4 regions of the Mesorhizobium sp. UC74_2 genome follow, and region 1 is predicted to be linked to each of the others. Evidence: riboswitches for the same ligand, from Rfam matches in the RefSeq annotation. Region 1 holds a riboswitch; each other region holds the start of a gene.
What was found. A riboswitch is a leader RNA that binds a small molecule or an ion and turns the genes downstream of it on or off. The one in region 1 is predicted to bind cobalamin.

Region 1 (7,240 bases):
AACTGTCAATACGCTTTTGAGCTCGATGTTGATCGTCTCTGCGATAGCCTTGGCGGCCGCGGTTGCCGTGGCCTTTGTCGATCCAGGCTCACGAAGAACGCACTGATCGATCCTCACAGGCTTGATGCGGCAGCCTATCGTTGTGCCAGCCGGTGCAAAGTGGTTGGCCGGCTTCGCATTCCGGCGCTAGCGCGTCGGTTTCCTGCTACCGGCCCGGCCATCGGCGACGCAGATTTCCCGTTGCGAGTCGTTAGTTTGGGAATCCATGTCCACGCATGTCCGCCATCCGATCTGGCTACCGGCGGTTCCGCCGGCGGACGCGCGCACCTTTGCTTCGCTTTACGCCATCGAATCCGCCGCGCGAGCCACGGTTGCCTCGGTTATCCCGATCCAGGCCTATGAGATCCTGAGGAACGAGCAGACGGTCTCGATCCTCTATACGATCGTCTCGTTGCTTGGTCTCTCGGTCACGCTGTTCATGCCGATGCTGATCCACCGCTTCGCACGCAGATGGGTCTACACAGCCGGTGCGCTGCTGCTTGCGATCGGTTCGCTGTTCTTCGTCACCCATTCGCTGCCTGGTCAGATCATCGGCATGCTCTGCCGGGTAATGGGCGCGAGTGCGCTGTCGATCACGCTCAACCTCTACATCATGGACCATATCCGCAAGACCGACCTCATGCAGGCTGAGTCCCTGCGTATGGCGTGGTCGATGATCGCCTGGACGAGCGGCCCGACGCTCGGCATCTTCCTCTACACACGCTACGGCATTTATGCTGCGCATGGAGCCGTGGCCGTTTTTGCACTCTGCCTGCTTGCGCTGTTCTGGTACTACCGGCTTGGCGACAATCCGATGATCGTGCCGGGCAAGAGCCGCCCCATCAATCCCTTCGCCAATATCGGGCGCTTCGTCAGCCAGCCCCGGTTGCGGCTGGCCTGGCTTATCGCTTTCGGCCGTTCCTGCTACTGGACCACGTTCTTTGTCTACGGCCCGCTGTTCATGGTCATTACCGGCCAGGGTGAACTTGCCGGGGGCTTGCTGGTTTCGGCCGGCAACGCTCTCCTGTTCGCTGCCATTTTCTGGGGCAGGGCAGGCAAGCGTTATGGTGCACGCAACGTGATGACGCTCGCCTTTGCCGGGATGGCGGTGTCGCTGTGGCTTGCCGGCGCCATCGGCGAACTCATCCCGCTCGCCACCGCCGGCCTGCTCCTGGTCGGCGCCTTGTTCACCATCGCACTCGATGCGATCGGCTCCACCGCCTTCATGCGCTCGGTGCGCGCCTACGAGCGGCCGCAGATGGCTGCAGTTTACCGCACCTACCTCGATTTCTCGGAGCTGACACCACCCTTGGTCTATTCGCTGGTGCTGGCCTTCTTCGGCCTGGGATCGGTTTTCGCCACACTTGGTTGCCTTGCTGCCGTCTGCGCCATTGTTACCTGGAGATATCTGCCGAAATCGATGTAGCGACGACAGCCGGTCACCAATGACGCGGATGCGTCTGGCGATGGCGGAATTTGGTTTGCCGGGCGCCAGAATTCTTTCTATAGTTCCCGCCGTCGTCGGTCCCTTCGGGACCAAGAGGGAATACGGTGGGGAGGGGGAAACCATCCGAAGCCGTGGCTGCCCCCGCAACTGTGAGCGGTAGTCCTCTCCAATGCCACTGAGGCTTGTCTCGGGAAGGTGGAGAAGGGCGCTGATCCGCAAGCCAGGAGACCTGCCGGCGACGGCAATGACGGTAATGCCCTCGGGTGGAGGGCGAAAGGACAGACCATGAATACCGCTTCCGTTTCTCTCGGCGCTTCGACCTCTTCGCAGTCGCGCTTCCTTCAGCTGGCAATGGCTGGCCTGCTCGGCATCTTCGTCATCGGCTTCACCGGCTTCTCGCATATCGAGGCCGTGCACAACGCCGCCCACGACGCACGCCACTCGATGGCGTTCCCCTGCCACTAACCCAGGGGGAACCCACCATGTCTGTTTTTCGCAACGTCGTGTTTGTCGCGGCGATAGCGGGCCTGTTGGCCGGCATCGTTCTCGCCTGCTTGCAGGCCTATGCAACCGTTCCCCTGATCCTGAAGGCGGAAGTCTATGAACAGGCCGCCGGCGGCCATGAACATGCGGCTGCGCCTGCAGCCCCCGCTGCCGATGCCGGGACCAACGCAATGAGTTCGGCTGCGCCAGCGCCCGCGGCTGCTCCGGCCGAGGAAGAGGAAGGTTGGGCACCCGCCGACGGCATCGAGCGGTTCTCGTTCAACGTACTCTCCAATGTCGTAACCGGTATCGGCTTCGCGCTGATCCTTGTCGCCTTCTCGGAATTCGCCGGCGGCATCGGCAACTGGCGCCAGGGTGTGTTCTGGGGGCTTGCCGGTTTTGCCGTCTTTACGCTTGCGCCAGGCCTTGGCCTGCCGCCGGAATTGCCGGCGATGCCTGCTGCCGATTTGCTGCCAAGGCAAGCCTGGTGGATCTCCACCGTCGTCGCCACGGCCATTGGCCTTGCGCTCATCGCCTTCCGCCGATCCTTGCCGCTTACCGTGCTCGCGATCGTGCTGATCGTCGCGCCTCACGTCGTTGGCGCGCCGCAGCCGGAGAGCTACGACACGCCGATCCCGGAAGGCCTGCATCACCAGTTCGTGGTGGCGGTTACGCTGACCAACCTGGTGTTCTGGGTTGTGCTGGGTGCGGTCGTTGGCGTTGTGCGCGGCCGCTTTACCGGGCAGGCATCGAGCCTTCGCGACAGCTTTGCCTGATCGCCTGACCTTCATCATCGGCGGTGCGCGCTCCGGCAAGAGCGCGCATGCCGAAAAACTGGTTACGGCGCTGCCGGCGCCCTGGACGTATATCGCGACCGCTCAGGCTTACGACGACGAGATGCGCGAACGCATCGCGCATCATCGTGCTCGTCGAGGCGAAGGCTGGGAAACGGCGGACGCGCCACTCGACCTCGTCGAATTGCTGGTGCGCCTGCCTGCCGGGCGACCGGTACTGCTGGATTGCCTTACGCTCTGGCTGACCAATCACATGCTGGCCGGGCATGATATCGAGGACGAATGCGCCAGGCTGACCGCCACACTGTCGAAACCGCGCGGTCGGTGGTTCGTGGTGTCCAATGAAGTCGGGCTTGGCATCGTGCCGGACAATGCGTTGGCGCGTCGCTTCCGAGATGCTGCCGGGCGTCTCAACCAGCAGGTTGCGGCGGTGGCCGACGATGTGGTGCTGACCGTTGCCGGCCTGCCACTCAAGGTGAAATGACATGGTCGAGATCGATGACAGCGAAGCCGAGCGCCATCGCACCAAGATGGCCAAGCGCAAGGCGGTGCAGGACGCAGAGGTGGCGCAAAAGACCATCGAGAAGGGCCTGCTCATCGTCAACACCGGTCCCGGCAAAGGCAAGACCACGGCTGCCTTCGGGCTGGCACTGCGCATGCTGGGCTACGGCCGGCGCGTCGGTGTGGTTCAGTTCATCAAGGGCAGATGGCACACCGGTGAGAAGGATGCTTTCAAGGCGTTCGGCGATCGGCTGGTCTGGTATTCGATGGGCGAAGGCTTCACCTGGGAAACGCAGGACCTGAAGCGGGATGTTGCCGCCGCAGAAGCTGCCTGGATGAAGGTGGAAGAGCTGATGGCCGATCCGTCCATCAGCCTGCTGGTGCTGGACGAACTCAACATCGCACTGCGCTACGACTATCTGGATGTCGATCGTGTCGTGACTGCCCTGAAGGGGCGGCGGGAAGACCTGCATGTTGTCGTTACCGGCCGCAATGCCAAGCCGGCGCTCACGGAAGCTGCCGATCTCGTCACCGAGATGGGGGCGACAAAGCATCATTTTTCCGCCGGCGTGAAAGCGCAGCAGGGAATTGAATTCTAAAGGCCTACCAGAGCGCCAGTGCAATCACGCCAAACAGCGCGACGAGCAGCATGTCGGCGGTCCAGTAAAGTCTTAGCGCCTGGCGGATGTCGGCGCTGGTAACGGCGGTGCGGCCGCCTTCTCCCATATGGCGGCCTTCCACCAGAACACCGCCATAAGAACGCGGGCCGGCAAGCGCGAGCCCCAGGGCGCCAGCCATCGCGGCCTCCGGCCAGCCGGCGTTGGGCGAACGGTGATGGCGTGCATCGCGGCGCATGGCGCGCCAAGCTTCGGCTGGATCGGCACCCTTGATGAAAAACGCGGCGGCAACGATCAGGAGGCCGGTCAGGCGTGAAGCGGGCAGGTTGACCAGATCGTCAAAGCGCGCCGCGGCCCAGCCGAAAGCCTCGTGGCGCTCGGTACGGTGGCCAACCATCGAATCCGCGGTGTTGGCGGCCTTGTAGGCAGCGCCGCCGGCCAGGCCGCCGACGCCAAGCCAGAAGGCGGGGGCAACAATGCCATCGGAAAAATTCTCTGCCAGGCTCTCTATGGCAGCCCGTCCGACAGCGGCTTCATCGAGCTTTTCCGGATCTCGGCCGACGATCATCGACACTGCTTTTCGCCCTGCGACAACGCCGCCGCTGTCAAGCGCATCAGCCACTGCTTCGACATGGCTGGCGAGGCTTTTCTGCGACAGCAGCGAGCTTCCCAGCAGCGCAACGACGACAATGCCGAATGGCAGGGCCAGCAGGGCAGACTCAGCGATCCGAGCGATCATCGCCGGCACGGCAACGATGAGCAGTAGCGCAAACAGGCCGGCGATGCGACGCGCCGCGTCGCTGTCGGCGGCGCTGTTGAGCCTGCGATCGAGACAGGATATCAGGGCGCCGATCCACGTCACCGGATGTCCGATGGCGCGAAACAGCCGGTCCGGATAGCCGAGCCGAGCTTCGATCAGCAGCGACAGAAAGGCGGTCAGGGCGGACATGAGGCTTCCAGGCGAGGCAATTGCGGCAGTTGATCACGGCGGAAGCCTTGGCCGGGCCCGGGCGCTGTTTCCTGATGCACCGGAGCCGTTTGTCGATCTCTCGACCGGGATCAATCCGCACTCCTATCCGCTTTTCGATCCGCCCGCCACAGCGTTCACCCGATTGCCGGAAGCTGCGCGCCTGGCCGAATTGCTGGCGGCTGCAGCAGCGACCTATGGTGCGCCCTCGGCCGCAAACATCGTCGCAGGCCCCGGCACACAAATCCTGTTGCCGCGTGTCGCCTCGCTGGTGAATGCGGGACGCGTTTTGGTGCTGTCGCCGACCTATGCCGAGCACGCACGGGCAGCCGCCATCGCCGGCCATGTCGTTGCCGAAACCACTGATTTCGATGCGCTGGCCGAGGCGGATGTCGCCATCCTGGTCAATCCCAACAATCCGGACGGACGCATCGTTCCGCGCGAGCGGTTGCTCAAGCTCGCCGATGCCATGAAAGCAAAAGCTGGCCTGCTCGTGGTCGACGAAGCCTTCATGGATGTCGGCCCGTGCGATGCGAGTCTCGCCGCCGATGCCGGACATGGCGGACTGGTGATTCTGCGTTCCTTTGGCAAGTTCTTTGGACTTGCCGGCGTGCGTCTCGGGTTTGCGCTGACGGATCGGGCGACTGCCGCACGGCTCGAGAGCCAGCTTGGTCCCTGGGCCGTGGCAGGGCCGACGCTGGAGTACGGTATTCGCGCGCTAGGCGATATTGCCTGGCAAGAAGCGATGCGGCGGCAATTGAGCGAGGATGCCACACGGCTCGATGCGTTGTTTGTGCGTCATGGCGTGCCGGTCGCCGGTGGAACGTCGTTGTTCCGCTATCTCGATTTCGGCGATGCGCCTGGCCTGTTCCGGGCGCTCGGCCGACAGGGCATACTGTTGCGGCATTTCGCTGAACGACCGCACACGCTGCGTTCTGGCCTGCCGGGTTCGGAAGACGAGTGGCAACGGCTGGATGCTGCACTTGCCGGCTGGGCTGCAAAGACCGATGGTTCACAAAACAGGATACGCGCATGATCATCGTCTGCCCGCTCTCCAAGGTCGAAACCACGGTCAATCGTGTCGGTGCCGAGCGGCTGCTGTCCCTGCTGGCGGCTGGTACGGACATGGTGCGTCCGGCAGCCATCCGGCCCGAAAACCATCTGCATCTTGTCATGCATGACATCGCCGAGGCTCAGGAGGGCATGACGCTGCCCGGCGAAGAGCATGTGCGTGCATTGCTTGGTTTCGCACAGGGCTGGGATCGGTCGCGGCCTCTGGTGATCAACTGTTATGCCGGCATCAGCCGCTCGACCGCCTCGGCTTTCATCATCGCGTCCGCTCTCGCTCCGAAGCGCGACGAGATGGAGCTGGCCAGGACATTGCGCTGGCTTTCGTCCTCGGCCACGCCCAATCCGCGTCTTGTCGCTGTGGCAGACCACATCCTTGGCCGCAATGGCCGCATGGTTGCGGCTATTGCCTCGATCGGCCGCGGTGCCGACGCATACGAAGGCGTGCCGTTCGAGCTCGAGATAGAGTGAGGGACGCTTTCCATCGAGAATGGACGCGCTTCGGCCTCAAAGCACCCAGTCGTTTAACTTTGCTCCGCGCACATCCTTCAACAATGCGATGAAACCGTCGGCCTGATGCTCGGCGGTCAGCCGGCCTTTCTCAGCGGTGGCTATCGAAGCGTCGCCCACGACACCATCCGGGTTCAGATCTCGCGCGATCCAGGCGTAGGCGTGGGTGCCAGTCTGGCGCATCAGCGAAAAGGCCTTCTCAGCCTTGGCGACGTTGGAGACGAAGTTCTCGGCGTTTGCCATGTCGACCAGGTCCGGTCGGAAATGCAGCATCAGCGATGTCTCGACGTCGCCGCCGTGGATGCCGTGGCGATCTTCGAGTTCGGTGTACAGTCCCGCTGGGCGGCCGAAACGCTGCCAGCTGGTCTTCACGGCAAGCATGTTTTCGCGCACACGCAGTTCGCGTGTGACGATGCCCATGATCTCCTCATTGCCACCATGGGAATTGACGACGACGAGCTTTTTCAGCCCTGCACGCGCAATGGAAAGACCAAGCTCGGTCCAGGCGTCGATCAGTGTTGCCGGCGGCAAGGTTAGCGTCCCTGGCGCATGCATATGCTCGTTGGACTTGCCGACTGCCTGCACGGGCAGGATGCGGATGTCGAGATCGGCTGGCAGGCGGTCGATCACCGTTTCCAGCATGCCGTTCATGATGCTGGTGTCGGTCGACACCGGCAGATGCGGGCCATGCTGCTCGATCGCGGCCACTGGAAGCACCGCGATCGTCGTTTCGGGGTCTAGGGAAGCATATTCCGTTGTACGGAAATCGCCCCACCACACGCGTCTTTTCGTCGTCACATCAGTCTCCGGATTG
Region 2 (7,240 bases), 240 kb from region 1:
CGCGGCATCGCCGGCGACATTCTTGGCCATGTCGGCGATCACCGTGAAGGTGGTCACGGCCTTGAATTTCTCCTGCGCGGCTGCCGGCGCGATCGCCAGGATGGCGCTGATCGCCATTCCCATCGCTGCGGCCAGGATCGACCGTCTCATCCCATCATGCATAAGCGCCTCCTTGTTGCGACTAATTCTCATTTGCATTCGACCTTTGATGCAAATGAGAATTGTTTGCAATAAGAATTTGCGAAAATACGTTGATGGACGCTGCGGCTAGCTGCCGTGCGCGCCTTTCTGCGTAAGCATGGCTTCGACAATCCAGCCTTTGCCGTCGAGCGCTTCTTTGCGAACCTGTTCGAGGCCGCCGACGATCTCCAGCAGCCTGCCGGAGAGGAGCATGTCGTCCGGCATGCCGGCATAGAGGGTCCAATGCACGTCGTTGTGCCCGCCGACGGTATCCGGTGCCGGGACGGCGGGCTGCATGAAAACGATGGTGTCGGCGTTGTTGGGGAAATCTCCGGCGAGGGAGCGCCCGGTCGCCGTCAGGATCGATCGGCCGACATTGCACAGCGCCACCTTGTGCGCGGTCATCAGCACCTGAATGCCGCTGTTGCCGGGGATCACCTCATAGTCGAGCTCGAAATCTCCGGTCGACCGCAATCGCTGCAGGATGCGTCCCAGCGTTTCGATCAGCGAGAACCCGCTCCAGACGCGAAGGCCCCGCATTCGGAAGCATCCAGTTCCTCGAAGGAGAGACCAGCGTGTCGAAGGTCGCCCGCCAGTGCCTCGCCGCCGTCCTTGTGCGGTTCCCTATAGGTAGTGGTGCGGAACGGCCGGTTCCGCACATAGAGCCCGACGATCTCCGCACGAAGGCGGGCAGGGTCCTTCATTCGTCTGTCGGTGCCTTCTTCAGCCTCGTGATCCGGGATGAAAAACAGGGTCACATGGCCGCGGACGTTGATTGCCTGCACCGTCACGAAATCCGGATTGCCGGCACCGATCCCGACGATGAGGACCTTGCGCCTCATTGCCGGATCGCAGATCCCGGGGCGACCGACCCCTGCAGCGCTTCGAAGAGTTCGGCGAGTCGGCGCGGTCCGGGATGGTCTCCCCGGTATCGCTGCAATCTGGCGATCTCGATGGTCGCCGCCGCGGCGAGGTCCGTCCCGGCGGGTTGCGCAAGCAGCCACGACAGGAACACATCTTCCGGCTGTTGCGGGGCCGCCGGCTGTCCGGCGATGTGTCGTGCTTCGACGTTCAGTCCCATGCCAGCGCCCCGCCATTCTGGTATTCGATGACGCGGGTCTCGAAGAAGTTCTTCTCCTTCTTCAGGTCCATCGCTTCCGACATCCACGGGAACGGGTTCTCGGCCTCTGCGAACACCGGGTGCAGGCCGAGTTGCGCGCAGCGCCGGTTGGCGATGAAGTGCATGTACTGCTCGCACAGCGCCGCGTTGAGCCCGAGGAACCCCCTCGGCATCGTGTCGCGGCCGTAGGAGGCCTCCAGTTCCGCCGCGTCGGCGATCATGGCGCGCACCTCTTCCTGGAACGCTTTCGTCCACAGATGCGGGTTTTCGATCTTGATCTGGTTGATGACGTCGATGCCGAAATTGAGATGGATGGACTCATCGCGCAGGATGTACTGGTACTGCTCGGCAATGCCGACCATCTTGTTGCGCCGTCCGAGCGACAGGATCTGCGCGAAGCCGGTGTAGAACCACATGCCTTCGAAAATGACGTAGAAGGCGACGAGGTCACGCAGGAAGGCCTGGTCTGCCTCCAGCGTGCCGGTGCGGAAGTCCGGATCGTCGAGATGCTGGGTATGCTTCAGCGCCCACGCCGCCTTGTCGGTGATCGACGGCACCTCGCGATACATGTTGAACAGCTCGCCTTCGTCCAGCGACAGGCTTTCAACGATGTACTGGAAGGTATGCGTGTGGATCGCCTCCTCGAAGGCCTGGCGCAGCAGATACTGCCGGCATTCGGGATTGGTGAGATGCCGGTAGATGGCCAGCACGATGTTGTTGGCGACGAGCGATTCCGAGGCGGCGAAGAAGCCGAGATTGCGCTTGATCATGCGCCGCTCGTCGTCGGTCAGGCCGTCCTTCGATTTCCAAAGCGCGATGTCGGCCTGCATCGACACTTCGGTCGGCATCCAGTGGTTGTTGCAGCCGGAGAGATATTTCTCCCAGGCCCAGCGGTACTTGAGCGGCAGCAGCTGGTTCACGTCGGCGCGCGCATTGATCATGCGTTTTTCGTCGACGGAAACGCGGGAACCGCTGCGGTCGATCTCGCCGAGGCCGGTGGCGGCGGCAATGGGCGGCATATCCGCGTCGAGATCGATGATGGTTTTGGGCTGGGCTTTCGGTTCGGACCAGTCGAGCACCTTCTTTTCTCCTTCTTTTTCTTCGCTGCTTACTGGCAGGCTTCGCACTCAGGGTCGTCGATGGCGCAGGCCTTGCCCCAGGCCGCATCGGCATGGATGACGATCGGCTGGGCGGCGGGTGCGGCGGCAAGCGCCGAGACGGCGTTGAGCTTGCCGTCGGTGCCTTTCAGCGTCGATTTCTCGACATGCGTCGCCGAGCGCGAGCGCAGGTAGTAGGTCGTCTTCAGGCCTTTGCGCCAGGCAAGACGATAGAGTTCGTCGAGCTTCTTGCCGGAGGGATTGGCAATGTAGAGGTTGAGCGACTGCGCCTGGTCGATCCACTTCTGCCGTCGTGACGCCGCGTCGATCAGCCAGGAGGAATCGATCTCGAAGGCGGTCGCATAGAGCGCCTTGATGTCGTCGGGCACCCTGTCGATCTGGCCGAGCGAGCCGTCGAAATATTTGAGGTCGGAGATCATCACCTCGTCCCACAGGCCACGCGCCTTGAGATCATGCACGAGCTGCGCGTTCACCACGGTGAAATCGCCGGACATGTTCGATTTGACGAAGAGGTTCTGGTAGCCGGGTTCGATCGACTGCGACACGCCGCAGATGTTGGAGATGGTGGCGGTCGGCGCGATTGCCATGCAGTTCGAATTGCGCATGCCGGATTTCTTGACCCGCTTGCGCAACGCATCCCAGTCGAGCGTGGAAGACGCATCCATCTCCACGCTGGGCCGCGCCTTTTCCAGGAGGACAATGGAGTCTATCGGCAGGATGCCTTTCGACCACAGCGATCCTTCATAGCTCGGATAGCGGCCACGCTCGGCGGCAAGATCGACCGAGGCCGAGATGGCCTGGTAGCTGATCGCCTCCATGCTGGCGTCGGCGAAGGCGACCGCCTCATCGGAGGCATAGGGGATGCGCAGCAGCTGCAGCGCATCCTGGAAGCCCATCAGGCCCAGCCCCACCGGCCGGTGGCGCAGGTTGGAACGGCGCGCCTCGGGGATGGTGTAGAAATTGATGTCGACGACGTTGTCGAGCATGCGCATGGCGACGGAGACGGTCCTTGCCAGGCGATCGAGGTCGAGCCCCTTTTCGCTGACATGGTTGACGAGGTTGATGGAGCCGAGATTGCAGACGGCGACCTCGTCCTTCGACGTGTTCAGCGTGATTTCGGTGCACAGGTTGGAGGAGTGAACCACGCCGACATGGCCTTGCGGCGAACGGATGTTGCAAGGGTCCTTGAAGGTGATCCAGGGATGGCCCGTCTCGAACAGCATGGTCAGCATCTTGCGCCAGAGGTCGACGGCGCGGACCTTGCGGAACACCTTGAGCCCGCCGGCGGCTGCCTTCGCCTCATAGGCCTCGTAGGTCTGCCGGAACGCGGAGCCGTAGAGATCGTGCAGGTCAGCCGTCTCGTCTGGCGAGAACAGCGTCCATTCGCCATTGGCCTCGACCCGTTCCATGAACAGGTCCGGCACCCAGTTGGCGGTGTTCATGTCATGCGTGCGGCGGCGATCGTCGCCGGTGTTCTTGCGCAGGTCGAGGAATTCCTCGATGTCGACATGCCAGGTCTCGAGATAGGCGCACACCGCGCCCTTGCGCTTGCCGCCCTGGTTGACGGCGATGGCGGTGTCGTTGGCCACCTTCAGGAACGGCACCACGCCCTGGCTCTCGCCATTGGTGCCCTTGATGTGCGCACCGAGGCCACGCACCGGCGTCCAGTCATTGCCGAGGCCGCCGGAATATTTGGCGAGCAGCGCATTGTCCTTGACCGCCTTGAAGATGCCGTCGAGGTCGTCGGCGACGGTGGTCAGGAAGCATGACGACAGCTGCGGCCGCAGCGTGCCGGAATTGAACAGCGTCGGCGTCGACGCCATGAAATCGAAGGAGGACAAGAGGTCGTAGAACGCGACGGCCCGAGCCTCGCGGTCGATCTCGCGCACCGCCAGCCCCATGGCGACCCGCATGAAGAAGGCCTGCGGCAGCTCGAAACGCTTGCCCTTCGTGTGCAGGAAATAGCGGTCGTAGAGTGTCTGCAGGCCGAGATACTGGAACTGCAGGTCGCGTTCGGGCTTCAGCGCCGCACCCAGCCGGGCAAGGTCGAAGCGGCCGAGTTCCGGATCGATCAACTCGGCTTCGATGCCGGCCGTGATGAATTCCGGGAAATAGGAGGCGTAGCGCCCCGCCATCTCGGCCTGGGTTGCCTGCTCGCTGCGCCCGGTGACGAAACTCAGGGCTTCGCGGCGGAGGCGGTCGAGCAGCAGGCGGGCCGAAACGAAGGCATAGTTCGGCTCGGTCTCGACCAGCGTGCGTGCGGCCAGGATCGGCGCCAGCGACAGTTCATCCCGCGTGATGCCGTCATAGAGATTGCGGCGTGCCTCGGTGAGGATGGCCTCGGGCGAAACGGCTTCCAGGCCGGCGCAGGCTTCTTCGACCACGCGCGAGAAGCGGGCTTCGTCGAGCGGTGCAAGGGCACCGTCTTCGCCCTTCACGTTGAGCGATCCGCCCGGCGCGACCGCATCCGCCTTGTCCGCCAGGCGCTCGCGCGCCCGCTCCGCGCGATAAAGCACATAGGCGCGCGCCACCTTGTGGTGTTCGCCGCGCATCAGCGCCAGTTCGACCTGATCCTGGATCTCCTCGATATGGAAAGTGCGTCCGGCTTCGAAGCGGCGCGTCAGCGCCGCAACCACCTGTCCGGCCAGGTCCTCGACAACGTCATGCACACGCCGCGAGCCCGCCGCGCTCGAGCCTTCGACTGCGAGGAAAGCCTTGGTCAGCGCCACCACGATTTTCGTCGCATCGAACGGCGTCACCGAACCGTTGCGGCGTATCACCTTGTAGCCGGGCTCGGCCTGAGGCGAATGATGGCTTTCGCCGATCGGTGGGGCCTTGGGAGCTCCGTTCGTGGTGAGCGCTGCAGTCGTTGCCATGTCATCCCCGTGGCGTTGTGGGCGGGGATTTTGGGGGAACGCATTGGCCATTCGGGACGCAGCGACGCCCGGCCACGCGCACCGCCGGGACACCCCGCCCGAGGTTCGTTCTCGTTCGTCGCGGCAGGTCTCCTGGCTCACAGGTCGTCGCCCTTGTCGGCCTTCCCGGTGCGTTACGGCACCAGTGGCATTTTTCGACGCGGGCTCACTGCTTACAGTTGCGGGGGCAGCACCGGTTTTGCACCGGCTTCCCTCTTAGCTCCCGAACCAGACGACTCGGGAGAACCTCGACTCCGATATCTAGTATAGAACAGCGACTCGATGTCAACGACTGGTATGGATGGTCGCGGATTTGCCGACAAGGCATTTTGGCGGTTCAGCGCTTGAAACTGATCGTGATCGCCAGCGTCATCGAGGAGCGGGCTATTTCAGGTGGCGGGGCGGGTACAGGGGAGGCTCGCTTCACGGTCTCGATCGCAGCGCGATCAAGGGCCGCATTGCCGGAGGAGCCCGCGACCGAAGCCGATCTTACGACGCCTTGGGCATTGATGCGCAACTGCACGCGAACCGACGCAGAACCACTGGCGCCCGGGGGATATTGCCTGAAGCGGCGGATATGGGCGATGACCTTGGCCTGCCATTGCGCAGGTGATACCGCGCCGCGTCCGGCTGCCTTCGCGGGTCCCGTGGAGGTTGCCTGCTTCGGCGAAACCGCCGCCGGCCGAACGGCTTTTTCAGATGAGCCGGACCCATCGGCTGCCACGGTCCTCTTCGGCGCGCTCTTGCGCTGCTGGCGAACCGGCCTGGCGGGCTCTGCCCGTTCGAGTTTGCGAGAGCGGCTGTTGTTCTCGGCCTTTCGGGTTTCCTGTCGCGCGGCGCCGGGCTTCTCGACCGGGCGGGCGGGTTTGCTTTCCGGCGCCTTCGTGACGGCCGGCACGGCTGGCACGTTTTGCTGCGCGGAGCGGAGAACCTGTGGTGCAGGGGCGGCTTCCTGCTTCGGCTGCGGTGCTTCGGTTCTGGTTTCCGCTGTTTCCTGTCGCGGCTGCCGCGCGGGTTTGGTCGTCGGGGGCTTGTCGTCTTCAGGGAGCGGATCGGCCTGCCTCGGTTCGTCGTACGAGGGCTTTTCCGGCGCTTTTTCGATGTCAGGCCGAGGAACGGAGCGTGCCGGTTCGTCGACTGCATCCGCGGGCCGCTCGGCCTTCAGGGCAGCCTCGGATACGTCCGGAGGCACCCACTCAACGGAGATGGAGTCGACGATGCCCGTATCGGTGGCGGGAGGCAGGGTTAACGCGGCGAGATAGAGCCCGGCGCCGATATGGGCTGCGACGGAGACCACGCCACCCAGCAGCCAGCGCTGCGCTTCGCTGCGGTCGCCTGACGGTTCTTCGCCGGACTCAGGTTCCGGTGCTGCGGTGTTCGGGACGGCGTCATCGCTGTCGGGTCGCGGCGCCGGAATTTCCGGCGCCGCCTTGTCGTCGGTCGCCGGGACGGGCGAAGCAGGGCCGGCGCCGCGCGCGGATTTCCGCGCGCGCGATCTCGCCGGCCTGGCCATGCCCTAGAACCGCATGGCCGAGTTCAGGTAGAAGGTGCGGCCCTGTTCCGGGAAGCCGTAGGCAAGCTGGTAGTTCTTGTCGAAGATGTTCCTGACGCCGAAGTCGAACTCGAAATTGTCGTTCAGCTTGTAGTTCATGTTGAGATTGACCAGCGCGAAGCCCTTGGTTTCGAAGAACGCGGTCTCCAGCCGGTCCGTCGACCAGCGTGAGCTGTAGATGGCGACGTTGGGCGACACGGTGAAATTCTCGTACGGCACCCAGTCGGCATAGAGATAGGCGCTGTGTTCCGGCGTGCCGATGGGCTTGAGGCCGGGCCTGACCGGATCGGAAAGCTTGCGCTTCAGATAGGTGTAGCTCGCACCCACGGTCAGATTGGAAAGCACGTCCCATTCA
Region 3 (7,240 bases), 250 kb from region 1:
AGTGCCGGCGAAACAGGCGCTCCATGTCGCGCTCGAAGATCGCCGGATCCATGTAGAACGGCCGGGCCAGGCCGTGGCCTGGCCGGTGCGTCGCGATCAGGTCGCCTATGGCGTCGTCGGCGGCTGATTGGTGAAGATGCACGATGCTCATTGCTGGCTACTCATCGTTGGCTTGGGAGGGCTGGCGCGGGTCTGATCTTCAAAGATTGGGAACGGGTCTCGGCCAGTCGTCGGAACAGGCGACAGTTGCCAGAAGGCTGCGCAGCACCGCGACATCGGGATGAAGGGAGCCGCGACGGTCGATCAGTTCGATCTGCCGCTGCGCGGCAATCTCGAGGCAGATGCCTGGCGGCACGGACATCAGCCAGTCGGCGAAGACTTCTTCCGGTGGCGGCAGCGGCGAGATCGCCGCCATCGTCCTGCCGTCGACCTTTCGCGGTCGCGCCGCGACAATTCTTGCGTCGTCGCGGGTGGTCATGCCTCGATCTCCAACGCGGTGAGTGGCTTTGAGCAGCAGGCGAGGATGTATCCCTCGGCGATCTCCTCATCGAGGATGCCGCCATTGTGGTTCATCTCCACGTCGCCTGAGACCTTCCTGACGCGGCAGGTGCCGCAGAGACCGAACTCGCAGGCCGCCGAGATGCGGACGCCGCTGGCGCGTGCCGCCTGTAGCACCGTCTGGCCGGGCACACATTGGCCATCGACATTGGAACTGGCGAAACGGACCGGCACCGTCGCCTCAGCGGGCACAACTGCTCCTGCCTCGGTGGTGGCCGGGGGCGGGACCTCCACGGGGGGGGCGCCGAAACTCTCCTGGTGGTAGTGCGCCATGTCGAAGCCGGTCGCCTCCAGCATGGTGCGCACGGCACGCATGAATGGATCGGGTCCGCAGCAGAACACTTCGCGCTCGTGGAAGTCGGGCGACAGAAGCGGCAGCCTGACGGCGTCGATCCGCCCCATATGGCCGAACCAGCTTTCGCGGCTCGACCGCTCCTCGATCATGAAACCGAGCGACAGGCCGGGCATGTTGGCGCCGAGAAGTTCCAGCTCCTTGCGGAAGATGATCTCTTCGGGCCGCCTGGCGCAGTTGACGAAGGCGATGTCCGTCCATGGCGCGCAGTCGTTCAGCCAGCGCAGCATCGACATCATCGGGGTGATGCCGGAGCCCGCCGAAATGAAAAGATACTTCCCGGCGGCGTGGTTGTGATGCGAGAAATCGCCTGCTGGGCCGCGTGCCTTGATGCGCGATCCGCGCTTGAGGTTGTCGAACATCCAGCGCGTGCCGATGCTGCCGGCCTGCGCCTTGACGGTGATGGAGATCGAGAACGGCCGCGATGGCGACGAGGCCAGCGTATAGGTGCGCATCAGCGGACCATCGGCCGTCGGCAGCTCCAGCGTGATGAACTGGCCCGGTTTGTAGCGGAACCAGGTCTGCGCGTCCGAGCGGAAGGTGAAGGTCTTCACCTCCGGCGCTTCGTCGACGATGCCGGCCACTTCCAGCACCTGGAGGCGGTCGTTCCATGGCGTCATCTCGTCGAGATGGCGATAGAGGTGGACACCCGTCATGGCGTTCATCGCAGTGGCCTCAAGCGACGCTGCGCAGCGCGGGTCTTTCACCTTCGGTCAGCCGAGGCTCCATGAAGCGCGCATACCATTCGACGAACTGGATCACGCCGCCTTCATGCAGCTCGGAATAGGGTCCCGGCTGATAGGCCGGCGAGTTGATGCCGAAGGCATTCTCCTCGACGATGCGGCGGTCCTCGTCATTGGTCAGCGTCCAGACGTGGATCAGGTTCTGGAGGTCGTAGTCGATGCCCTCGACGGCATCCTTGTGCACCAGCCATTTGGTTGTCACCGCCGTCTCGGTGGCGCTGATGGGAAGAACGCGGAACGTCACCGCGTGGTCGCCCAGTATGTGATTCCACGTCGTCGGATAGTGGTAGAGCATCAGGGTGCCGATGCGGTCGGTGGCAACGGCGTCGGACAGGTTGCGCTGCACGGCGCGCTGGCCGGTCATGGTGTAGCTCACCGCGTGCGGCAGCAGCGGCGCGCGTGTCGTGCGGTATTGACCGGCCGTATCGATGACGAAACGCGACGGCAGTCCCGATGCTTCGCAGCGTGCCCAGTGTTCCAGCAGCTCGGGGTCATCCTCGACACCGTTGACGCCGGTGACGGTCGGGGCTTCCGGGAAGGTCTTGCAGAGCTCCGGATGGTTGCCCGCGCAATGGTAGCATTCGCGGTTGTTTTCCCAGACCAGCTTCCAGTTGCCCTTCTCGACGATGGTGCTCTCGAAGGCGATCTTGGCGTCGGCCAGGCGATGCGGCAGGAAGTAGGGCTCCATCATCTGGCGGAAGGGCGCAAACTCCGCCGGCTGGTCGGCCAGGCAGACGAAGATGTAGCCGCCGGCGCTTTCGCAGGCGACCGGCTTCAGGCCGTAGTCGTTGCGATCAAAGCCTTCGGCCATCTGCCGGGCAAACAGCAGCTTGCCGTCGAGGTCGTAGGTCCACTGATGGTAAGGGCAGACCAGGCGCGCGGAGGTGCCTTTGTCGGCGGTGCAGACGCGGCTGCCGCGATGGCGGCAGGAATTGTGGAAGGCACGGATCCTGTTCTCGCGGTCGCGCACCAGGACGATCGGATAGGCGCCGATCTGGACGGTGAAGAAACTGCCGGGCTTGGCGATCTCGCAATCATGCCCGACGAACAGCCAGTCGCGATACCAGATCAGCTCCATGTCGAGCTTGAAGAAATCCGGATCGGTGTAGAAGGGCTGTTCCAGCGAGAAGCCATCGCGCCTCGCGCGAATGAGCTTCAGCATTTCATGACGTGCGTCCATGTCCTGTCCTCGTCAAAGGACTGAACTGGTGGTGATGGAGGGTAGATGGCCGTACTTGACGGTCTTGGACCGGCGCACGGCTTTCTGCCTCTTGACCGCCCACCGCGATCAGTCGAGTTCCAAAAAGTCCACGGCTGGTTTCCGGGCTCCGAAGCTGTCCTTGCGGGACCGTCTCGACACCTTCCCAGGCCTTCGCCCAGTGGTCTGTCGTCGAGACAGAAGCTTCGCTACCGTTGCGGGGGCAGCGCCGGCATCAAACCGGCTTCCCAATTATCCCTCCGGCGTGGTTCGCCGGAGAGCACCTTGAACATGGTGATCTGATCACGGACGCCGTGCCGGTGCGATGACGAAAGCGACATCGGCGCAGTGCAAAGACGACAGGGCGGAATTACTCAGCGGCCTCGGCTATCGGCGAGGGCACATAGTTAAGGATCGGTCCAAGCCAGCGCTCGACATCGGCGACGGCCATGTCCTTGCGCGCGGCATAATCCTCGACCTGATCGCGCTCGACCTTGGCGACGCCGAAATAGTAGCTTTCGGGCTGGGTGAGATAGAGGCCGGATACCGACGAGCCGGGCCACATCGCCATGCTCTCGGTCAGGCGCACGCCAATCCGCTCTTCCGCCTTGAGCAGGTTGAACAGCGTCACCTTCTCGGTGTGGTCGGGCTGGGCTGGATAGCCGGGGGCAGGGCGGATGCCGCGATAGGGCTCGCCGATCAGGTCGTCTGGCGCGAGGTCTTCATCGGCAGCGTAGCCCCAATATTCCTTGCGCACCTTCTCGTGCAGACGCTCCGCGAAGGCTTCGGCGAAGCGATCCGCCAGCGCCTTGACCAGGATCGAATTGTAGTCGTCATTGGCGCGCTCGAAGCGCTCGGCGATCGCGACCTCCTCGATGCCGGCCGTCACGACGAAGCCGCCGATATAGTCGGGCCTGCCGCTCTCGCGGGGGGCGACGAAATCGGAAAGCGCGACATTCGGCTTGCCGTCGCGCTTGGTCAGTTGCTGGCGCAGCGTGAAGAAGGTGGCGAGCTCGGTGTCCCGGGCTTCGTCGGCAAACAGCTTGATATCATCGCCTGTGGTATTGGCGGGCCAGAAGCCGAGGACGGCTTTCGGCGCGAACCACTTCTCGTCGATGATCTTCTTCAGCATCGCCTGCGCGTCGTCGAACAGTTGCCGTGCCGCCGGCCCCTGCTTTTCGTCTTCGAGGATCCTGGGATAGCGCCCCTTCAATTCCCAGGTCTGGAAGAACGGCGTCCAGTCGATGTAGCGGGCGAGTCGGCCAGGTCCCAGCTTTCGAACACCCTGGTCCCGAGGAATGAAGGTTTCGGCGGCTGGTAGCCGGCCCAGTCGACCTTGTGGGCATTGGCGCGCGCCTTGGCCAGCGGCAGGCGCTGCTTGTCCCGTTCCGAGCGCTCATGCGCCTCGGTCACCTTGCGATACTCGGCCTGGATGGTCTCGACATAGCCGGCCTTCATATCGGGCGAGAGCAGGCTGGAGACGACGCCGACCGCGCGGCTGGCGTCGGTGACGTAGACGGCCTGTCCCTTCTGGTAGCGCGGATGGATCTTGACCGCGGTGTGGACGCGGCTCGTCGTTGCCCCGCCGATCAGCAGCGGGATGTCGAAGCCTTCGCGCTCCATTTCCGAGGCCATATGCACCATCTCGTCCAGCGACGGGGTGATCAGGCCGGAAAGGCCGATCACATCGACCTTTTCGTTGCGCGCGGTTTCGAGGATCCTGGCCGCCGGCACCATGACGCCGAGATCGATGATCTCGTAGTTGTTGCAGGCGAGGACCACGCCGACGATGTTCTTGCCGATGTCGTGGACGTCGCCTTTCACAGTGGCCATCAGGATCTTGCCGGCGCTCTGGCGTTCGCCATTGTCGATGCCTGCGGCGGCATTGGCGAGCTTCTCGGCCTCCATGTGCGGCAGCAGGCCCGCGACGGCCTGTTTCATCACGCGGGCCGACTTAACCACCTGTGGCAGGAACATCTTTCCCGCGCCAAACAGGTCCCCGACGACATTCATGCCGGCCATCAACGGGCCTTCGATGACATGCAGGGGGCGCTCGGCGTTCAGCCGTGCCTCGTCCGTGTCGGCATCGATGAATTCGGTGATGCCGTTGACCAGCGCATGCGAGATCCGCTGTTCGACCGGCCACTCGCGCCAGGCCAGGTCCTTCTCCCTGGTTTCCTTGCCGGCCGTGCCCTTGTAGCGCTCGGCGATCTCGAGCATGCGTTCGGTCGCGGTGCCACCGGCCTTGGGCTGGCGGTTGAGCACCACATCCTCGCAGGCCTCGCGCAGCTCGGGATCGATCGATTCATAGACGGCGAGCTGCCCGGCATTGACGATACCCATGTCCATGCCGCGCTGGATGGCGTGGTAGAGGAACACCGCATGCATGGCCTCCCGCACCGGCTCGTTGCCGCGGAACGAGAAGGACAGGTTGGAGATGCCGCCGGAGATATGGACATGCGGCAGCGTTGCGATGATTTCTCCCGTCGCCTCGATGAAGTCGACGCCGTAATTGTCGTGCTCCTCGATGCCGGTGGCGACCGCGAAGACGTTCGGATCGAAGATGATGTCCTCCGGTGCGAAGCCGGCCTGTTCCGTCAGCAGCTTGTAGGCTCGTGTGCAGATCTCGACCTTGCGCGCCCGGGTGTCGGCCTGGCCGACCTCGTCGAACGCCATCACCACGACGGCGGCGCCATACATGCGGCACAGCCTGGCATGATGCAGGAAGGCCGCTTCGCCTTCCTTCATCGAGATCGAATTGACGATGGCCTTGCCCTGCACGCATTTCAGGCCGGCTTCGATGACATCCCATTTCGAGGAATCGATCATCACCGGCACGCGCGCGATGTCGGGTTCCGCGGCGACTAGGTTGAGGTACTCGACCATCGCCTTCTGCGAATCGATCAGGCCCTCGTCCATGTTGATGTCGATGACCTGCGCACCATTGGCGACCTGGTCGCGGGCGACGTCGAGCGCCGCCGCGTAGTCGCCGGCGGTGATCAGCTTCCTGAACTTGGCCGAGCCGGTGACGTTGGTGCGTTCGCCGACATTGACGAAGGGAATGTCCCTTGTGAGGGTGAAGGGTTCGAGGCCGGACAGGCGCATCTGCGGCGACCGTTTCGGCAGCCCGCGCGGGGCGTGCCTGGAAACCGCGTCGGCGATCGCCGCGATATGTTCCGGTGTCGAGCCGCAGCAGCCGCCGACCACATTGACCAGCCCTTCGCGCGCGAAGTACTCGACCTGGCCGGCCATGAATTCGGGGCTCTCGTCATACTGGCCGAATGCGTTCGGCAGGCCGGCATTCGGATAGGCGCAGGTGAAGGTCTCGGCCACCGAAGACAGTTCTGCAAGGTGCGGACGCATGGCGGCGGCACCAAGCGCGCAGTTCAGGCCGATCGTGAAAGGCTGGGCATGCCGCACGGAATGCCAGAAGGCCGTCGGCGTCTGGCCGGATAGCGTGCGGCCGGAAAGGTCGGTGATCGTGCCGGAGATCATGATCGGCAGCCGGACGCCTTTTTCGGCATAAATCTCCTCGCAGGCGAAGATCGCGGCCTTGGCGTTGAGCGTGTCGAAGATGGTCTCGATCAGGATGATGTCGGCGCCGCCGTCGATCAGCCCGCGCAACTGCTCGCCATAGGCGAGGCGCAGGTCGTCGAAGGTGACGGCGCGATAGCCCGGATTGTTGACGTCTGGCGAGATCGACGCGGTGCGGTTGGTCGGCCCGAGCGCGCCGGCGACGAAACGGCGCCGGCCGTCTTCCTGCTCGGCCCTGCGCAAGGCGCGCCGCACCAGTCGCGCGCCATCGCGGTTCAACTCATAGACCATGTCCTCCATGCCGTAGTCGGCCTGCGCGATCGACGTGGAGGAGAAGGTGTTGGTCTCGACGATGTCGGCGCCGGCCCTGGCATAGGCGTAGTGGATATCCTCGATGGCCTTGGGCTGGGACAGGATCAGCAGGTCGTTGTTGCCTTGCTGGTGGCAGGCGCAGCCGCCGAAGCGGTCGCCGCGGAAATGATCCTCGCCGAAGCCGAGACCCTGGATCTGGGTGCCCATCGCGCCGTCGAGCACGAGGATGCGCTCGCGCGCGGCAGCTTTCAGCGCTGCGAGGATTTCCGAGCCGTCGGGACGCGACGACAGCGGGCCGAAGAGCTCATCGACCGAAGACATATTACGACACTCTTCATTCCAGGAACGACGTCGCAATCTTAGTCACATAAAGACATGTTTATGTCAATATACGATTTCCCTTTTCTGGGTCGAACCCCGGCCGGGGCGACGTGGCTCGCTTTTGTGAATGCGACGCAACTGAGATAGGACTAGAAGCTTCCGAAGGTCCGGACTAAGGGCTTTGATGCTTGACCGGAGTGAGGCGGGAGACCGACAGGTTGG
Region 4 (7,240 bases), 1.7 Mb from region 1:
GGCTGCGAAGCCCTTGGCCCCGGGGACTCTGAAGATTTCACCATAAGGATTGCGCATGGGAGCACTCCTGAATTTTGAGGGTGCGCCACTTACATACGTGGCGTATGCGAATGAGATAATTGCATACGTCACGTATGTCAATTAATATACGTCGTGTATGTAAAAAAATATACGCGACGTATGTGAAAAGCAGAAGCGGCAAAGGAAACACCAATGAGGACAGCTCATAAACCCCGCAGCGAAATGATCGCCGAGACGCGTGCGAAACTGATTGCCTCTGCGCGGCGGGCCTTTGCGACAGTCGGTTACGCGAACGCATCGATGGATGATTTCACCGCCGAAGCGGGGCTGACGCGTGGCGCGCTTTATCATCATTTCGGCGACAAGAAGGGGCTTTTCGAAGCCGTGATCGCCCAGATCGACTGCGAAATGGCGGCGCGTCTCAATGCTGTCTCCGCCAAGGCCGAGACGCGCTGGCAGGGTTTCATGGACGAAAACATCGGCTATGTCGAAATGGCGCTCGATCCGGAAGTCCAGCGCATCGTGCTGTGTGATGGCCCCGCTGTCCTTGGTGATCCGGCGCAATGGCCCAATGCCAACGCCTGTATCCTGTCGGTAACCAAGAACCTTGCAGCGCTGAAGGAAGATGGGGTTATTCGCCGCGACATCGATCCTGAAGCGATGGCACGGCTGATCAGCGGCGCCTCGCTCTATGCTGCGCAGTGGATTGCAAACTCCGATGATCCTGCCGCCATATCGACAAAGGCGGTTAATGCGTTTCGCGCGCTCATGGAAGGTTTGCTGGTGGACGGCAAGACTGCTGCCTGACTTCTCATCCTCTGCCCGCGATCGCGTTGGCCGCGGCTTTCAGCACATCCTCGCCGGCACCGGCATAGGTCTCGCTCATGACGAGGTCGCAGAGCGGCAGGCGCGAGCCCCAGCCATTGCGTTCAAGGTCGGGTCGGGTGGCGAATTCCGAGACGTGCCCGACGCAAAGATAGGCGACAGGCACGACATGATCCGGGATGTCGAGCAGGTCTCTGAGCGCTTCGGCGTTCAGGATGCTCACCCAGCCGACGCCAATCCCTTCGGCCCGTGCCGCCAGCCAGAAATTCTGTACCGCGCATACCGTGCTGAAGAGATCCATTTGCGGATTGTGCCAGCGCCCGAGCGGCGAGTTCTCGCTGCGCGAGCGATCGCAGGTGATGCAGAGATTGAGCGCGCTTTCGCAGATGCCTTCCAGCTTGAGCTTGCGGTAAAGCGCCTGCCGATCCTCCGCGATATGCGGCAGTTCCTGGGCTCGGGCTGTCAGGAACAGATCGCGCACCGCCGCGCGCCGTTTCTGGTCCCGGATGACGATGAAGTTCCAGGGTTGCATGAAGCCTACGGACGGTGCGTGGTGCGCAGCCGTAAGCAGGCGGGCAAGCACAGCGTCGTCGATCGGGTCGGGCCGGAAATGGCTGCGCACGTCGCGACGCGTGAAGATGGCGCGATAGATGGCCTCACGCTCAAAATCCTCGAAGGCAAGATCTCCGGAGGTATGGCATGTATGGTTGCGGACGGTGTTCATCGCGTTTCCCTTGCGATCGAAACAGCGTCATCCACCCGTCCATGCGGATGACCATTTCTGCCTGGCCGGTCTTCTGGCTCGGGTTCGTCCCGCTTGCCGGCGCCTTCCCGTCCTTGCGCGGACAGTGGCTCTTGCCGAGCGATCCCCCCTCACAGCGTTGGGCACGCCACGGATTTTCACCGTGTTCCCGATTCTCCCGCCTTGCGGCAGGCACCTGACAGTGCGGCTAACCTAGCCGAGTTCGCGGGCAAGGACAGCCCTGATGTCGACGTCGGATGACGCCTTTTCCCCAGCAGGATGAGCAATTCCAGCAAACGCGCAACGGTTTTGCGTCCGGAATCGCGTTAAAACAAAAGTTGGAGCGTTTCCGCGTTTCCGTTGAAAACGGAAACGCTCTCATGCTTGTCGCGTGGCCATCATCTCCATTGCTGATAAGGTGGCGCCATGACGACCCGTCTCTACACCCATCCGATTTTTCTGGAACACATCACGCCCGCCGGGCATCCGGAGCGACCGGACAGGCTGCGCGCTATCGAGCGGATTCTGGACGACGAGGTCTTTGCCGCCCTCGACAGGCACGAGGCGCCGATGGGCGACGAGACGACTGTTCTCTATTGCCATCCAAAGGATTTCGTCGAGCGCGTCCGCAGGGCGATTCCGCAGGAAGGTATTGCCGTCATCGATTCCGACACGGTGGCGAGTCCCGAAAACCTGGCAGGCGGCGCTGACCGCCATCGGCGCCGCCAATGCCGCCGTGGACGACGTTTTCACCGGCAAGGCCGACAATGTCTTCGTGGCCGCGCGTCCGCCCGGCCATCATGCCGAGAAAACCACCGCCATGGGTTTCTGCCTGTTCAATACGGCTGCGATTGCCGCTCGCTACGCACAGGAAAAGCACGGCGTCGAGCGTGTCGCCATCGTCGACTGGGACGTTCATCACGGCAACGGCACGCAGGACATCTTCTGGGACGACCCATCGGTGCTCTATTGCTCGACGCACCAGATGCCTCTTTATCCTGGCACCGGCGCCAGAAACGAGACTGGCGCCGGCAACATCGTCAATGCGCCGCTGGCGCCGGCGACGGGTAGCGATATCTTTCGTGAGGCGTTCAACACGCGTGTCCTGCCGGCGATCGATTCTTTCGCGCCGGACCTTGTGATCATCTCGGCCGGTTTCGACGCGCACCATCGTGACCCGTTGGCCGAGATCAACCTTGTCGAGGATGATTTCGACTGGGCGACCGGGCAGTTGATGGATCGCGCCCGCCGTCATAGTTCAAACAGGCTGGTCAGTTTGCTGGAAGGCGGCTACGACCTGCACGGATTGGCATTTTCGGTCGCAGCGCATGTCGGCCGCCTGATGAAAGGATGAGCCATGGCTGAGGAAGCGAACCAGGACGTCAAGGCGATGAGCTTCGAGCAGGCGCTGGATGCGTTAGAGAAGATCGTCGACGATCTCGAACGCGGCGACGTGCCGCTCGACCAGTCGATTCGCATATATGAACGGGGCGAGGCGCTGAAGGCGCATTGCGATCGCCTGCTCAAGGCCGCCGAGGACAAGGTGGAGAAGATCAGGCTCGCCCGTGACGGCAAGCCGGTCGGTACCGAGCCGCTGGACGGGGACTAGGAGCCTGAGAGGCCACTAACGGGAACGAGGGGCAACGCCGGATATATCAAACGGGAGAGATATCCATGTGTCGCAACATCAAGCCGCTGTTTAACTTCGAACCGCCGGCGACCGATACCGAAATTCACGAGGCGGCGCTGCAGTTCGTGCGCAAGATCAGTGGCTCCAACAAGCCCTCCATGCGCAACAAGGAAGCCTTCGACAACGCCGTGCGCACCATCGCCAATGCCGCGCATGAGCTGCTTGTCGTCCTTGAGACGACCCAGCCGCCGCGCAACCGCGAGGAGGTGGCGGCAAAAGCCCGCGCCAAGTCGGCTGAGCGCTTTGGGCCCAAGCCGGTGCCCGCCTAGGGCAGTTTAAGGAAAAGTGCGTAGCGGTTTTCCGTCTGAAATTGAGAAAAAATTAGAGCGTTCCCGCATTCCGAAAACCGGAAACGCTCTGGTCGTGCCGTGATCGCTCCGGTCGCACAGGCCGCTATGTTGCCGATCAGGACGCCGAGGGGGCCACCGACGGCTTGTCGAAATCTACGGGTCGGGCGGCATAGAACCGTTCCGGCGGCGTCCAGCGCTCGGGCAACTCTTCTTCACCCCACCGTGCGAGCGCCTGCAGGGCGGGAATAAGCGCCGCGCCTTTGGCCGTCAGAGCGTACGCGCCGCGGGTTGCACCTTGCCGCGCCTGTGTCTGTCGGATCAGGCCGGCCCCCTCCAGTCGATGCAGTCGCTCGGCCAGGATGTTCGTCGCGATCTTTTCGGCCATCGCCAGGAAGTCGGAATAGCTGGTCGCTCCCACCACCATCGAGCGGATGATCACGAGCGACCACTTGTCACCGATGATGTCGAGTGCCGAGGCAATTGGGCAGCCGGTGCGGAACTTCGTCATGGGTTCAATATGATTTTCTAACTTGCAATTTGCAAGTAAAAAATGGTTAGCTCGCGAAAACGTTCGTTGGAGGGGGAAATGCTTCCGGTTACGTCCATCGTCGCTGCGTTGGCAGCTCTTTCGCTGGTAGCCTTGAGTATTGCGGTCAGTCTGCGCCGCAAGAAGGTGGGTGTGCGTCTCGGCTTCAGCGAAGACCCGACGCTGATGCGCCGCATTCGGGCGCAGGGCAATTTCACCGAATATGTGCCTCTGGCTTTGATCGTGCTCGCCATCGCCGAATACCGGCAGGCGCCGCCGGTCGTTTTGTGGACGATCGGTGGACTGCTGATCGCCGGTCGGTTCTTGCACTTTGCTGGCATCATGACGGCCAGGACACCGTTGAGCGCACCGGGAATGGCTGGCACCTATTGCGCCCTGATCGTCGGCGCGATCACGCTCCTCTCCATCTGAGTGCACAAGCATCCGAGACTGACCGATCGGTGAACGCATCGTCGCCGCATCGCCGGTTTGCCCCGGGGAGACGGGGGTATAAGTTCCATCTGCAAGTCATCAGCAGATGGAGCCGGCCCGATGAGCTTCTTTCCCGGAAACGACCCCGAACCCGGTGATGCCTTTTCCTGCGACGCCATCGAGTTGATGGTGGTGCCCAACGCAAAGGACATAGGCGGTTTCGAGGTGCGCCGTGCCCTGCCTACCGCAAGGCGACGGTTGGTCGGTCCTTTTATCTTCTTCGACCGCATGGGACCGGCCATCCTGCGCGCCGGCAAGGCGCTGGACGTACGCCCGCATCCGCATATCGGTCTCTCGACAGTCACCTATCTGTTCGACGGCAAGATCAGGCACCGCGATTCGCTCGGCACCGAGATGGTCATCTCGCCCGGTGACGTGAATCTGATGACGGCAGGGCGTGGCATCGTCCATTCCGAGCGCACGCCGGAGGAAATGCGCGGCGCGCCGATGTCGATGTCCGGCCTGCAGACATGGATCGCGCTGCCTGACAGGCAGGAGGAAATGGCGCCTGTCTTCGAAAACACCGCCAACGCCGAGTTGCCGGAGTTCGGTGCCGAGGGCGTGTCGGGCCGCCTCATCATCGGCGAGCTGGAGGGCCGCCGCGCACCGGTGACCACCTATCACGACACGCTGTATGCCGATATTCGGCTCGAACCTGGTGCAAGGTACCGCATTGCCGCCGACGCCGAGGAGCGTGCCATCTATGTGCTCGACGGGTTCGTCTCCATTTCCGGCGACAGTTTCCCCGAAAACCGTCTTCTGGTGTTTCGTCCTGGCGACGAGATCATCGTTTCGTCGGAATTGGGTGCGCATTTCATGCTGTTCGGTGGCGCTTCGCTGGGGTCTCCACGCTACATCTGGTGGAATTTCGTTTCCTCATCGAAAGAACGCATCGAACAGGCCAAGCAGGAATGGAAGACTGGCCGGTTCGATATCGTTCCGGGCGATGAAAAGGAGTTCATTCCGCTGCCTGACAAGTGAGCGTGTCATTGCGGCACATTTACTTTCGTTGGTCGGAGGCCTATTCGATTTTTTGAATATTCTTGAACGTGAGCTCGAGCGGGCCAGCCATTGATCGCCAGACCCCAAACGCCGCTTCTCGACAAGGTCCGCATTCCTGCGGATATGAAGAAGCTTTCCGAAAGTGACCTGCCGCAGCTCGCGGAAGAGCTGCGCACGGAACTGATCGATGCCGTTTCGCAGACCGGCGGACATCTCGGGGCAGGTCTCGGCGTCGTCGAACTCACCGTGGCACTGCACTACGTTTTCGACACGCCGGAAGACAGGATTATCTGGGACGTCGGCCACCAGGCCTATCCGCACAAGATCCTGACCGGCAGGCGCGACCGTATTCGTACGCTCCGCCAGGAGAACGGGCTTTCCGGTTTTACGCGGCGTACCGAAAGCGAATACGATCCGTTCGGTGCCGCCCATTCCTCCACATCGATTTCGGCTGGTCTCGGCATGGCCGTGGCGCGCGATCTCTCTGGCGGCAAGAACAACGTCATCGCTGTCATTGGCGATGGGGCGATGTCGGCCGGAATGGCCTTCGAGGCGCTGAACAACGCCGGCGCTCTCGATGCGCGCCTCATCGTCATCCTGAATGACAACGACATGTCGATCGCCCCGCCGACCGGGGCCATGAGCGCCTATCTGGCGCGTCTCGGCTCGGGCAAGACCTATCTTGGCCTGCGCGATTTCGGCAAGAAACTGACATCCTATCTCGGCAAGCGCGCCGATCGCGCCATCACCCGCGCGGTCGAGCATGCGCGCGGCTACGTCACCGGCGGAACCTTGTTCGAGGAGCTTGGCTTCTTTCACATCGGCCCGATCGACGGTCACAATCTCGAGCATCTCATTCCGGTGCTGAAGAATGTACGCGACAATGGCAAGGGCCCAGTGCTGATCCATGTCGTGACGCAGAAGGGCAAGGGTTACGCCCCCGCCGAAGCGGCAGCCGACAAATATCATGGCGTCAACCGGTTCGACGTTATCACGGGTGCGCAGGCGAAGGCTCCGGCCAATGCGCCGACCTACACCAATGTCTTTGCCGAAAGCCTGATCCGCGAAGCCTGCGAGGATGACAGGATCGTCGCCGTCACCGCGGCCATGCCGACAGGCACCGGGCTTGATCTGTTCGGCGAAGTCTTCCCGAACCGCACTTTCGATGTCGGTATTGCCGAGCAGCACGCGGTGACCTTTGCGGCCGGCCTTGCCACCGAAGGCTACAAGCCGTTCGCCGCGATCTATTCGACCTTCCTGCAGCGCGCCTACGATCAGGTGGTGCACGACGTCGCGATCCAGAAGCTGCCCGTGCGTTTCCCGATCGACCGCGCCGGTTATGTGGGCGCCGATGGCGCAACCCATTGCGGTGCGTTCGATACCACCTTCCTTGCCTCGCTGCCCGATTTCGTTGTCATGGCGGCAAGCGACGAGGTGGAACTGCGCCACATGGTGCGCACTGCAGCCGAGTATGACGAGGGCCCGATCTCCTTCCGTTATCCGCGCGGCAACGGCATCGGTATCGATATGCCCGAGCGTGGCTCGCCGCTCGAGATCGGCAAAGGCCGCGTCGTGCGCGAAGGCACAAAGGTGGCGTTGCTCTCCTTCGGCACCCGCCTGCAGGACTGTCTAGCGGCGGCTGACGAACTCAG

Region 2: linked by a shared signal. The riboswitch ahead of ACFJIU_RS06760 (ribonucleoside-diphosphate reductase subunit alpha) and the one ahead of ACFJIU_RS08080 (CbtB-domain containing protein) in region 1 are both predicted to bind cobalamin.
Region 3: linked by a shared signal. The riboswitch ahead of ACFJIU_RS06705 (aromatic ring-hydroxylating dioxygenase subunit alpha) and the one ahead of ACFJIU_RS08080 (CbtB-domain containing protein) in region 1 are both predicted to bind cobalamin.
Region 4: linked by a shared signal. The riboswitch ahead of bluB (5,6-dimethylbenzimidazole synthase) and the one ahead of ACFJIU_RS08080 (CbtB-domain containing protein) in region 1 are both predicted to bind cobalamin.

The regions. Positions count from the first base shown of each region.
Region 1 is NZ_CP170562.1:1,673,934-1,681,173, forward strand. It holds gene ACFJIU_RS08070 (MFS transporter) at 1-106, shown strand, start outside; gene ACFJIU_RS08075 (MFS transporter) at 266-1,465, shown strand; cobalamin riboswitch at 1,545-1,738, shown strand; gene ACFJIU_RS08080 (CbtB-domain containing protein) at 1,772-1,951, shown strand; gene ACFJIU_RS08085 (CbtA family protein) at 1,969-2,745, shown strand; gene cobU (bifunctional adenosylcobinamide kinase/adenosylcobinamide-phosphate guanylyltransferase) at 2,738-3,247, shown strand; gene cobO (cob(I)yrinic acid a,c-diamide adenosyltransferase) at 3,249-3,863, shown strand; gene cbiB (adenosylcobinamide-phosphate synthase CbiB) at 3,868-4,830, opposite strand; gene cobD (threonine-phosphate decarboxylase CobD) at 4,829-5,884, shown strand; gene ACFJIU_RS08110 (tyrosine phosphatase family protein) at 5,881-6,387, shown strand; gene ACFJIU_RS08115 (creatininase family protein) at 6,424-7,224, opposite strand.
Region 2 is NZ_CP170562.1:1,431,268-1,438,507, forward strand. It holds gene ACFJIU_RS06735 (metal ABC transporter substrate-binding protein) at 1-162, opposite strand, end outside; gene ACFJIU_RS06740 (hypothetical protein) at 268-720, opposite strand; gene ACFJIU_RS06745 (hypothetical protein) at 684-1,022, opposite strand; gene ACFJIU_RS06750 (hypothetical protein) at 1,019-1,261, opposite strand; gene ACFJIU_RS06755 (ribonucleotide-diphosphate reductase subunit beta) at 1,252-2,379, opposite strand; gene ACFJIU_RS06760 (ribonucleoside-diphosphate reductase subunit alpha) at 2,409-5,294, opposite strand; cobalamin riboswitch at 5,399-5,599, opposite strand; gene ACFJIU_RS06765 (TonB family protein) at 5,671-6,846, opposite strand; gene ACFJIU_RS06770 (TonB-dependent receptor plug domain-containing protein) at 6,850-7,240, opposite strand, start outside.
Region 3 is NZ_CP170562.1:1,420,213-1,427,452, forward strand. It holds gene ACFJIU_RS06690 (aromatic ring-hydroxylating dioxygenase subunit alpha) at 1-151, opposite strand, end outside; gene ACFJIU_RS06695 (hypothetical protein) at 200-478, opposite strand; gene ACFJIU_RS06700 (2Fe-2S iron-sulfur cluster-binding protein) at 475-1,566, opposite strand; gene ACFJIU_RS06705 (aromatic ring-hydroxylating dioxygenase subunit alpha) at 1,586-2,833, opposite strand; cobalamin riboswitch at 2,948-3,154, opposite strand; partial or broken gene metH (methionine synthase) at 3,222-7,018, opposite strand; gene ACFJIU_RS06715 (Fur family transcriptional regulator) at 7,237-7,240, shown strand, end outside.
Region 4 is NZ_CP170562.1:3,377,852-3,385,091, reverse strand. It holds gene ACFJIU_RS16480 (MFS transporter) at 1-57, opposite strand, end outside; gene ACFJIU_RS16475 (TetR/AcrR family transcriptional regulator) at 214-828, shown strand; gene bluB (5,6-dimethylbenzimidazole synthase) at 833-1,570, opposite strand; cobalamin riboswitch at 1,616-1,803, opposite strand; partial or broken gene ACFJIU_RS16465 (histone deacetylase family protein) at 2,015-2,942, shown strand; gene ACFJIU_RS16460 (exodeoxyribonuclease VII small subunit) at 2,946-3,197, shown strand; gene ACFJIU_RS16455 (DUF2277 domain-containing protein) at 3,263-3,547, shown strand; gene ACFJIU_RS16450 (winged helix-turn-helix transcriptional regulator) at 3,684-4,076, opposite strand; gene ACFJIU_RS16445 (MAPEG family protein) at 4,155-4,526, shown strand; gene ACFJIU_RS16440 (pirin family protein) at 4,647-5,567, shown strand; gene dxs (1-deoxy-D-xylulose-5-phosphate synthase) at 5,712-7,240, shown strand, end outside.